3 regions of the Spartinivicinus marinus genome follow, and region 1 is predicted to be linked to each of the others. Evidence: predicted binding sites of a transcription regulator. Region 1 holds the regulator's gene; each other region holds the start of a gene.
What was found. Region 1 encodes LexA, which represses DNA repair genes until DNA is damaged. Its sites were predicted from a motif close to TACTGTNTANNTANACAGTA; they were not measured.

Region 1 (3,175 bases):
AAGGGGAATAAAAATATTGAAACTCGTTTCAATAAATTAAAGGAAAAGTTTATCTCACACAATAAATAAAATGTCAGGTTTACTTTACTACTATTGCCAGAGGGTATTTTTGACAGTGCAAAGCAACTGTTTTACTAGCGTTGTCTTATATTAATTACATGACAGTTACCTTCTTGTGCTGCAATATCTAAAGCCGCTAAGGTTGTCTCATCTAGCTCTGGTAGCCAACTGACGACAGTATGACTTTTACCAAGAGTGAGTGCCTGTAACGTCAAATCTTTTATAGAGCTTTCATTGCTGGCAGTAAGAAATAAGACCTGTTTATTATTAATATAGGCATCTTGAAGCCACTTTAAGGTCATGTTGCGATATTGTTTGGAACACACGACGGTTAACCAGCGTTGTTTTTCATGATGGCTCAACTGTGCCAGCATGGGTGGAATAAATGATGTCAGTGGAATACGGGCTGAGGATAAAATAATTTCTGTAATATGCGTAAAGCCATTGTGGTCTGTCGATAAAGGGAAGTGATGGGGTTGATTTGGCGTGCTATGGTTGGGTTTTGAATCATTGTCACTGCCATTAAACTCCATGGGTATATTTCCTATTTTATTGTTAAACGAATGACTTTAAAAGAAGGGCGTCAAGTGATGAGCGACAGCAGCATTCTTTATAAAATAAATAAAGATTGTTACTGCAAGTCATACAGTAACAGACTTGTCTCGTCTTTGATGGTAGTTAGCGACGATAACAACGTCTAAAAAGTCATTCGAAAAGAATATTGTCATGTTCGTTAGTTACAGCTGCAGTGTATCACTGACAAAAAATCCATATCTTTGGCCTAATTCACTGTATTTACCATCTTGAGGGTAGATAGTGGATCAGAGTTGATAAAAAGATGTAAAACTGCAAATTAAGTCGCTTTTTTAAGAAAAGGTAGTAGCTATTAGATAATTAATTTCCCCTTGGGTAATTTGGGGCATATATAGATGGCTACCCAGGGGACTAAGTTAAAATTTCAGCTTTCGTGTAAAGGTTAGTGTCTAATCACCCCGACACTGATTCCTTCGATAGTAAAATTCTCGCTATGTAAGTTCACTTCGATAGTATTGAAATTACTATTTTCTGGATGCAATAAAACAACTTCTCCTTTTCGCTCAAATCGCTTAACGGTTACTTCATCATCAATTCTAGCAACGACGATTTGACCATTATGTACATCAGTTGTTTTGTGAACGGCTAGTAAATCACCATCGAGAATGCCACAATCCTTCATGCTCATGCCTTTAACTGTTAAAAAGTAATCAGCACGAGGTTTAAAAAAACTACCTGGTATCTGGCAGTAGTTGTCTATGTTTTGTTCGGCTAAAATGGGGAAACCAGCTGCTACCTGGCCTACTACAGGAATACCTTGTTGGGCGTCAGGGGGAATGCGAATACCTCGGGAGGTACCGGCAATAATTTCGATAGCACCTTTACGAGCAAGGGCTTTGAGGTGTTCTTCGGCAGCATTGACAGAACGAAATCCTAGTTGTCGAGCAATTTCGGCTCGAGTGGGAGGAAAGCCGGTTTCTTCAATATGGTCTTTAATAAATTGAAAAATTTCCGCCTGGCGAGCAGTTAATTTAGCCATTGAGATGGCTCCTTATACCTATTTGAATACTTGCTATTTTAATAAAATAACGGCTTTTTATAGCGGCTGTGGTTTTATACAGTTACTGTGATTATATCCAGTTTGGACTGACCTTCAACTGTTTTCAACTATTTCAGTCTTTTTTACGTGGTGTTTCCTTACTTAGCAGACGTTAATTTTACTTGCAGGAAAAAGTAAAGCCTGCTTGACTTGTATACGTATTAAACGTATGTTCAAAACGTTTGAAGATTACAACAGGCGGCTAATATAAAGCGAACATTTTATTAGTTGGCTTGCTGCTTGTATCTAAACTCAATTGGTCCTTAGCTTCCATGGGCACTCAAAATGGCCCAGAGAATCAAGGCTTTTTTAAGAAATGTTAATTGGCTATGGCGCAATCAGAAACTGTTGAACGAATACTAGATGCTGCAGAAGCGTTATTTGCAGAAAAGGGCTTTGCTGAAACATCTCTGCGGACGATTACCAGTAAAGCAGGTGTTAACTTGGCAGCAGTTAATTACCATTTTGGTTCTAAAAAAGCATTGATTCAGGCCGTGTTTGCCCGGTTCCTAGAACCATTTTGCAAAAAACTTACCATTAGGCTCAACGAATTTGAAGCATCATTAGCAGCCCAGAAACCGACACCTGAGCAGCTACTCAATTTGCTATTTCAACAGATATTATCTGTTGAAGCACGAGGAAAGAATGATCTTTCCGTATTTATGCGATTGTTGGGATTAGCATTTAGCCAGTCTCAAGGGCATTTGCGAAAATACCTTGAACAAGTCTATGGTGATGTATTTCGGCGCTTTGTGAGTTTAGTGGTGCAGGCGTCACCTGATTTACCGCCAGTAGAAATTTTCTGGCGGGTGAACTTTATGGTGGGATCTGTCGCATTTACCATGTCTGGTTTAGATGCGTTAAGAGACATTGCTGAAAGTGAGTATCATGAGCATACATCAGTTCCTGCAGTCATGAAGCGGCTAGTGCCCTTTTTAGCGCATGGCATGAAGGCTGAGTTGCCTGCAGCCAATCTAGAGGTTTAGTTAACTGCGCATAGATTAGTTAATATGTGGCTAGCTAAGGTATGACGCGTTAATGGGTAGCTAGTGAATATGCGTAAGCCTGTTATTTATGTCTCTATTGCTGAGCAAACACTTAGAGTATGCGATGGCGATCGGTTAATTACTCGGTACTCAGTGTCTACTGCTGCCAAAGGGGCTGGTCAGTGTCAAGGGAGTTATCAAACACCCTTGGGGCGACATATCATTCGAGCCAAAGTAGGGGGCAATTGCCCTCTAAATGCTGTCTTTGTAGGGCGACGTTTTACTGGTGAAATATATAACGAGACACTGGCCAGGCAATTTCCTAATCGTGATTGGATCTTGACTCGCATTTTATGGTTAAGTGGCCAGGAACCTGGTGTTAACCGGTTAGGAGAAGTCGACTCCATGCGACGTTATATTTATATTCACGGCACGCCTGATAGTGAGCCAATGGGAATTCCAGCCTCTCACGGGTGTATTCGTATGCGAAATGATG
Region 2 (3,175 bases), 660 kb from region 1:
ACAAACAGTACATCACCTGCTTCCAAGTTAGTTAACATTGCAGCCAAATCGCCGGCTTTTTCTAACACAGGTCCTGAGGTGGTTTTAATTTGGCCACCCATTTCATATGCCAAAATATTAGCCAGTGTGGTTTTACCTAAACCAGGAGGACCAAATATTAGGGTATGATCCAAGGCTTCGTTACGTCGCTTCGCCGCCTCGATAAAAATAGTCATTTGCTCACGCACAGAAGCCTGACCAATATAGTCAGCCAAACTCTTTGGCCGAATTGCTCGGTCTTGACTTTCCTCTATGGGCGTTGCAGATGCCGCAATTAAGCGATCAGCTTCAATCATTGTTTATAGATCACCTGTTTTATCTACCTAGATCGCCGCGTATTAAGTAGCTTGAAAAGCTTATGAAATAGAGTAACAGTGTATTCTGTAGCTGCGACTGGGATGTCACGTTAGCTCTTGATAGGCCAGGGATAGCACTTCAAGAACGGAGGAAGAATAGCCTGCTATTTCATATCAAACACTAGACTTATTTTCTAGCGCCCTTTGCGACAAGTTCATGTTTCTAGCTACACCATCGCTTTTAACGCCTGGCGAATCAACTCTTCACTGGGTAATTGCTGGTCAGGTAGCGCTTTTATCGCTTTGGTTGCCTGCTGTGGTTTATAGCCTAGCGCGACTAATGCACTGATTGCATCGTCTAAGTGACTTTCGGGACTAGTAATTTGCTGGGTAATATTGACAGTTAAATCTGCATCAATGGGTAGCCAACTGGTTAACTTATCACGCATTTCTACTAATAACCGCTCAGCAGTTTTTTTCCCAACCCCTGGCAACTTCACTAGGCTAGCCACATCATTATCCTGAACCGTTCGTACAAAACTATCAGAGCTCATACCCGACAAAATAGTTAATGCTAGTTTTGGGCCTACTCCATTGACTTTAATAAGCACCCGAAATAACTCTCGTTCTTGCTTGGCAGCAAACCCATATAACTGTTGAGCATCTTCTCTTACCACAAAGTGAGTGTATAGCACGACAGTTTGCCCTGTTTCAGGCAATTGGTAAAAAGTGGTCATGGGCGCATCCACCTCATAAGCGACTCCCTGTACATCAATTAGTAGATGAGGTGGTTGTTTTTCTAATAAAACCCCTTTAATTCGACCAATCATGTCTCAATATTCTCATTCATTGACAGTTGTTGCATGTTTAATTACAAGCATTGTAGCTAGCGAATTCTACGCCGGCGAACGCTTCTGGCTCCGGCAATTTTTATTAGGCTCTGCTGGGTATGGGCATGGCACAAGGCTACGGCCAGCGCATCAGCAGCATCACTGGGTGGGCATCGATTCAAGTGCAACAGTTGCTGTACCATATGCTGCACCTGACTTTTTTCAGCATTGCCTTTACCAACCACTGACTGTTTTATTTGCCGAGCCGAATACTCTGAAACAGGCAGCCCATGATTAACCGCAGCCACAATCGCAGCGCCTCTTGCCTGCCCCAGTTTTAATGCGGAATCGGCATTACGCGCCATAAATACTTGCTCCACCCCCACCTGTTGCGGTGAAAACTGCTCAATAATAGTGGAAATACCCTGAAAAATCTGGGCCAGCCGGTCAGGAAGAGAGTCAACACTGGTGCGAATACAACCACTGGTTACATACTCACAGCGGTTTCCAAGTTGATTAATGATGCCATACCCAGTCACTCTTGAGCCTGGGTCAATACCAAGGATAAGACTCATATAAAACTACATAGTCAGGTTAATAATACTGTACACATATACATAACTTGATGCCAATTTTATTTTGAGCTGATTTTTACAGAGTGATTTTTATATAAGCGAAAAACAACTGTCAGTTACAAAGTAGCAACGTTTGTTACTAAAAACCTGTACTTTAGCTGTCTTTTTGGGCGTAGGCTTATAGTAAAACTTACAATAGTAAAAATGATGGAATCACCCTGGCTACTACTCAAAATATCGGCCACTATCGGTCTACTGTTTTTGTTGATGCTACTGGGCTGGTGGCTAGTCGCTTAGTATATATTCAAAAGAAATAGCTTTAACTTGCTTGCCTAGTTAGTTCATTAGGCCATGCGTCGTTTACGGCCTAATGAAACCAGTCATTGTGGTTGGGGTGGGGTTGTCAGTATTATGTACAACAACAGGTAAAGGTATACCCGCTACTCTAATGCGTCAGCTGGAAAGTCCGCATTAGTATAAACATTTTGTACATCATCCAGGTCTTCCAAGTGATCTATCAACTTGATTACCTTTTCTGACTGATCTTTATCAAGAGCCACCATAGTTGAAGCAATCATGGTCACTTCTGCATTAGCTGGTTCCAAACCAGCCTCTATTAAAGCATCTTTAACCTGACCAAAATCTACTGGATCTGTAATAACATCAATAGAGTCGTCATCATTAGTCACTACATCTTCTGCTCCTGACTCAAGACCCACATCCATTAATTTTTCTTCATCCTCACCCGGAGCAAAACTTAACTGGCCTTTTTTAGAAAACAGATACGCTACTGAACCATCAGTACCCAAATTGCCACCATGCTTACTAAATGCATGACGTACTTCAGCAACCGTTCTATTGCGGTTGTCTGTCATTACTTCAACTAACACTGCTACACCACCAACTGCATACCCTTCATAGGTCAGCTCTTCCATGTTGTCCGCATCATTGGTACCCGCTCCCCGAGCAATTGCACGGTCAATGGTGTCTCTGGTCATGTTGGCTGCCAGAGCTTTATCCATTGTTGCCCGCAGCCGTGGGTTATCTTCAGGTAAAGGGCCACCCTGCTTGGCTGCAACAACAAGCTCCCGAATGATTTTAGTAAAAACTTTTCCTCGCTTGGCATCTTGCGCTGCCTTGCGATGTTTAATGTTGGCCCACTTACTATGACCTGCCATAAAAATCTTCCTCGCTAAGATAAAATCAAAGAGAGATAACCTGTTAAGGACATTTTTAAAGATGTCCCTTAAGTTAAAAACAAATAATACAAAAAAGGGTTAGCCGATAACGACTAACCCTTCAGAGATAATTTAATTACTCTGCAGCATTGGGTTTGCGGAGTCTGATATTAAGTTCGCGAAGCTGCTTACTATCCACCTCACCTGGTGCATCTGTTAACAGGCAGGCCGCACTCTGGGTTTTAGGAAAGGCAATC
Region 3 (3,175 bases), on a different contig from region 1:
GGGCCCCCGCACTAGGACTAATGCAGAGTGGTGTGGGTAGAGCTGGATAGATACCAGCTCTTACCTGATTAACTCTTTGCAGAAAAGGATTCATGATAAGTGACAATTCCTTGAGGCAAATCTTCTTGAAATACTAGCGCTTGAAAATATTCCTCTGGTACATCTAGAAGTACCAATCCTTCTCTAGGTCTAAAGCCAAAACGATGATAATAGTTAGGGTCTCCGAGCAATACGCAACCTTTCGCTTTTATATTCTTTAGCTCTTGAATAGCTGCATTCATAAGTTTTGAACCAATACCTTTATTCTGATTGTTCGGATGAACTGATATTGGGCCCAGACCATACCAGCCATCTGTACCGTCAGAAATACTGACGGGAGAAAGTGCTACATGCCCAACGACATTACCTGCCTCATCGGCAACAAGTGAAATCGATAATGCGCATGATTCACGAAGAGCTTTAACAATAAATTGCTCAGTATGGTCGGTATGCTGTGCTTCAAGAAATGCAGCAACAGTAACCTCATGAATACTTTGAATATCGCTTGGTTGTTCTTCTCGGATACTAATAGTCAATCTTGTATCTCCTTTGCGGTTAACAATTAATGAACGTCACTCTGAAGCAAAATACTATGTCGCATAACTAATTGGCATATTTTAACCTAAAGGTTCTTAAATTTACTCACTGCTCCATCCCCAATTGACCTCAACTGTAGTTCTTTCAGAACTAGCCGAAAATTCGTTATGGCAGCAGTTACCAGGAAATATATGACAGTTTGGTTATATTTTGATCAAATCTACCTGATAGGTCTAACCCTTCTGACGTCTATAAAACTCAACTGCCAGGCTCTGAGGGTTTCTCAGTGCTCCATCTCTAACCAACCTGACTTAAGCCTTTTTAAAAATAGCCGATAAGGCCAAGAACCGGACAGCTTCCTACTACGCTGGTAGTATGTTATCAAAAGGCGTAATACGTAATATGATGCATCTGTTATTTATCATTAGTCTTCATACTAAACTGGTAGCCTATGATTGTGAGTAGTTGCTTACAGTGAAGTGAAAGTGTTTATTTGGGAGTACACTATTGTCTAATAGTATTCACCTATCAATATGTAGTCACAAAAAAGTAAATTGATCAACTTGCTTTACCCTGGTTAACTCAAAGCCAGCCTATAACCAGGTGGCCATGGATGATTTACCTAAAACTCAGTGATCCTAAGACCAACACTCACAAGTTTTACACGCTTTTGATTCAGAAAGACCTGTTTGGTAATTGGGCGCTATTACGCCAATGGGGAAGAATTGGCACCAAGGGGACAATCAAGGTAGACACCTTTGATCTTTACGAAAAGGCATACACTGCCCTCGAAAGCATAAAAAAAGAGAAACTGCGCAAGGGCTATTCTCTCAAGCACTCTCAGCCAGTTATAGAGCCCCATGTAGGCTAGTATCTCTATCAACTATTACTTCATCAATAGAAATTTCTGATTGTGAGTAGCTGGCTTTAGGTTAGAATACTGTGATTATATACAGTATTTAGTGGTAGGCAATGCAGGTCATTCAACGCTATACAGCCAAGCAACATGCATCTCAGGTAACAGTGCCCCTATTGTCCAGTCATGTGGCGGCAGGGTTTCCATCACCTGCAGATGATTATGTCGAAGCTGACTTAAATCTTCACGACTTTGCAGTGAAGCATCCAGCGGCAACCTTCTTTGTCCGAGCTAAAGGTGAATCCATGGTAGAAGTGGGGATTCAGTCGGGTGATATTTTGGTGGTAGATCGGGCACTGACACCACAAAACGGTGATGTCGTCATTGCTGCACTTGATGGTGAGTTAACTGTAAAACAGTTGCAACTCGCAAAAAATAAGGCCTGGCTCATACCACGTAACCCACAATTCAAACCGATTGAGATCACAGAGCACTTTGATTGTGTGATCTGGGGTGTGGTTGCACATAGTCTGCATAGTTTTCGCTAGTCATTATTCAACCACTTTTATTAAAAAACTCTATTTGTTTAATTCGTACATAGGATATATGTGATGCAGAAAATTTTGTTATTGGCTGCTGCATTGACGGTCATTAGTTCACTAAGTACTACAACAGTTGCTGAAGATAACACAGTACTATTAACAAAAACGTTTTCTGATAGCCAGGCAAGCTATAGTGTACACATTGATAATGGTAGTATTCAGGTTTTACCTTCAAAGACACAAACAGCACATTTTAATGTTTATTTGAAGCCTATTTGCGTGGAAAAACAATCCTCTTATGATGAGATACCTAATGTAAATCTGAAGTCAGCCTGTCAGCTAAACAAAGAAAACTTTACAATTCAGACGAGTAAGGTTGACGGTAAAACCCTCCTTACACTCAATCAACAGGTATATATTGAGCAGAACTGGCAGGTATTTTTACCTGTGCAAGCGAGCTTAGATATTCGAGCCCGTCAAGGTAAGGCGGATATACAAGTGGTTTCTGGGGATTTAGATGTAGGCATTGTGTCTGGTGATGTTAATTTAATCACATCACCTACTCAGTATAAAAACATGAAAATTATTGCTCTGGCTGGCAATATTTATTCTCAATCGAAACATGTTAGCAGTACTGATTACAATCCCAATATGGTGAGCTTAAGCAATCACATTGATATACCTGGCTCAGGTGATGCCAATATTAAAGTCATTGTCGCCACAGGTGATATCAATGTTAAAGAAAGTGAGTACTATTAAATATTTTCAGTAATTAGTTTTTCTTCTTAAAACTACAGTGCATAGGTACTAGCCAGATTAACCGGCTAGTTTCCAATGCGTAACTAATTTACTGATATTATGACCGACGGTCGTTAAGTAAAATTCGCCGCTATTGTCGTGGTATGCGCGTATTTTTTCAGTAATTAAATCATCTCGATCATGGTATCGACAAATTACGTCAACACGGCTATTTATAGGTGGTAAAGAGGTATTGATATCTTGGTAGTCGTTCGTCATAGAGGCTTTCTGTTGTATTTAATTAATCCCATCATAACCCATTTTAAAAAAATGACATACGATATTTTTTTATCATAGACAGCATGAAAATTTTATGAATAATAACAATTCATGCAGGCGGGTTACCCGTAAGTTGAAACTGTTCATTCCCTCCTTTACCCCCTTACCCGCCTGCTTTCTCCTT

Region 2: the regulator LexA is predicted to act here: its motif matches at 1,767-1,786, upstream of ruvC (crossover junction endodeoxyribonuclease RuvC).
Region 3: the regulator LexA is predicted to act here: its motif matches at 1,515-1,534, upstream of OQE68_RS30255 (LexA family protein).

The regions. Positions count from the first base shown of each region.
Region 1 covers NZ_JAPJZK010000001.1:5,411,301-5,414,475, forward strand. Annotated here, with positions in the region: gene OQE68_RS24240 (SulA-like leucine-rich domain-containing protein) at 135-593, opposite strand; gene lexA (transcriptional repressor LexA) at 1,037-1,633, opposite strand; gene OQE68_RS24250 (TetR/AcrR family transcriptional regulator) at 2,023-2,679, shown strand; gene OQE68_RS24255 (L,D-transpeptidase) at 2,749-3,175, shown strand, end outside.
Region 2 covers NZ_JAPJZK010000001.1:4,748,521-4,751,695, reverse strand. Annotated here, with positions in the region: gene ruvB (Holliday junction branch migration DNA helicase RuvB) at 1-335, opposite strand, end outside; gene ruvA (Holliday junction branch migration protein RuvA) at 563-1,165, opposite strand; gene ruvC (crossover junction endodeoxyribonuclease RuvC) at 1,222-1,740, opposite strand; gene OQE68_RS21270 (YebC/PmpR family DNA-binding transcriptional regulator) at 2,181-2,918, opposite strand; gene aspS (aspartate--tRNA ligase) at 3,055-3,175, opposite strand, start outside.
Region 3 covers NZ_JAPJZK010000004.1:85,589-88,763, reverse strand. Annotated here, with positions in the region: gene OQE68_RS30265 (GNAT family N-acetyltransferase) at 69-575, opposite strand; gene OQE68_RS30260 (WGR domain-containing protein) at 1,190-1,447, shown strand; gene OQE68_RS30255 (LexA family protein) at 1,549-1,980, shown strand; gene OQE68_RS30250 (DUF4097 family beta strand repeat-containing protein) at 2,044-2,733, shown strand; gene OQE68_RS30245 (hypothetical protein) at 2,791-2,991, opposite strand.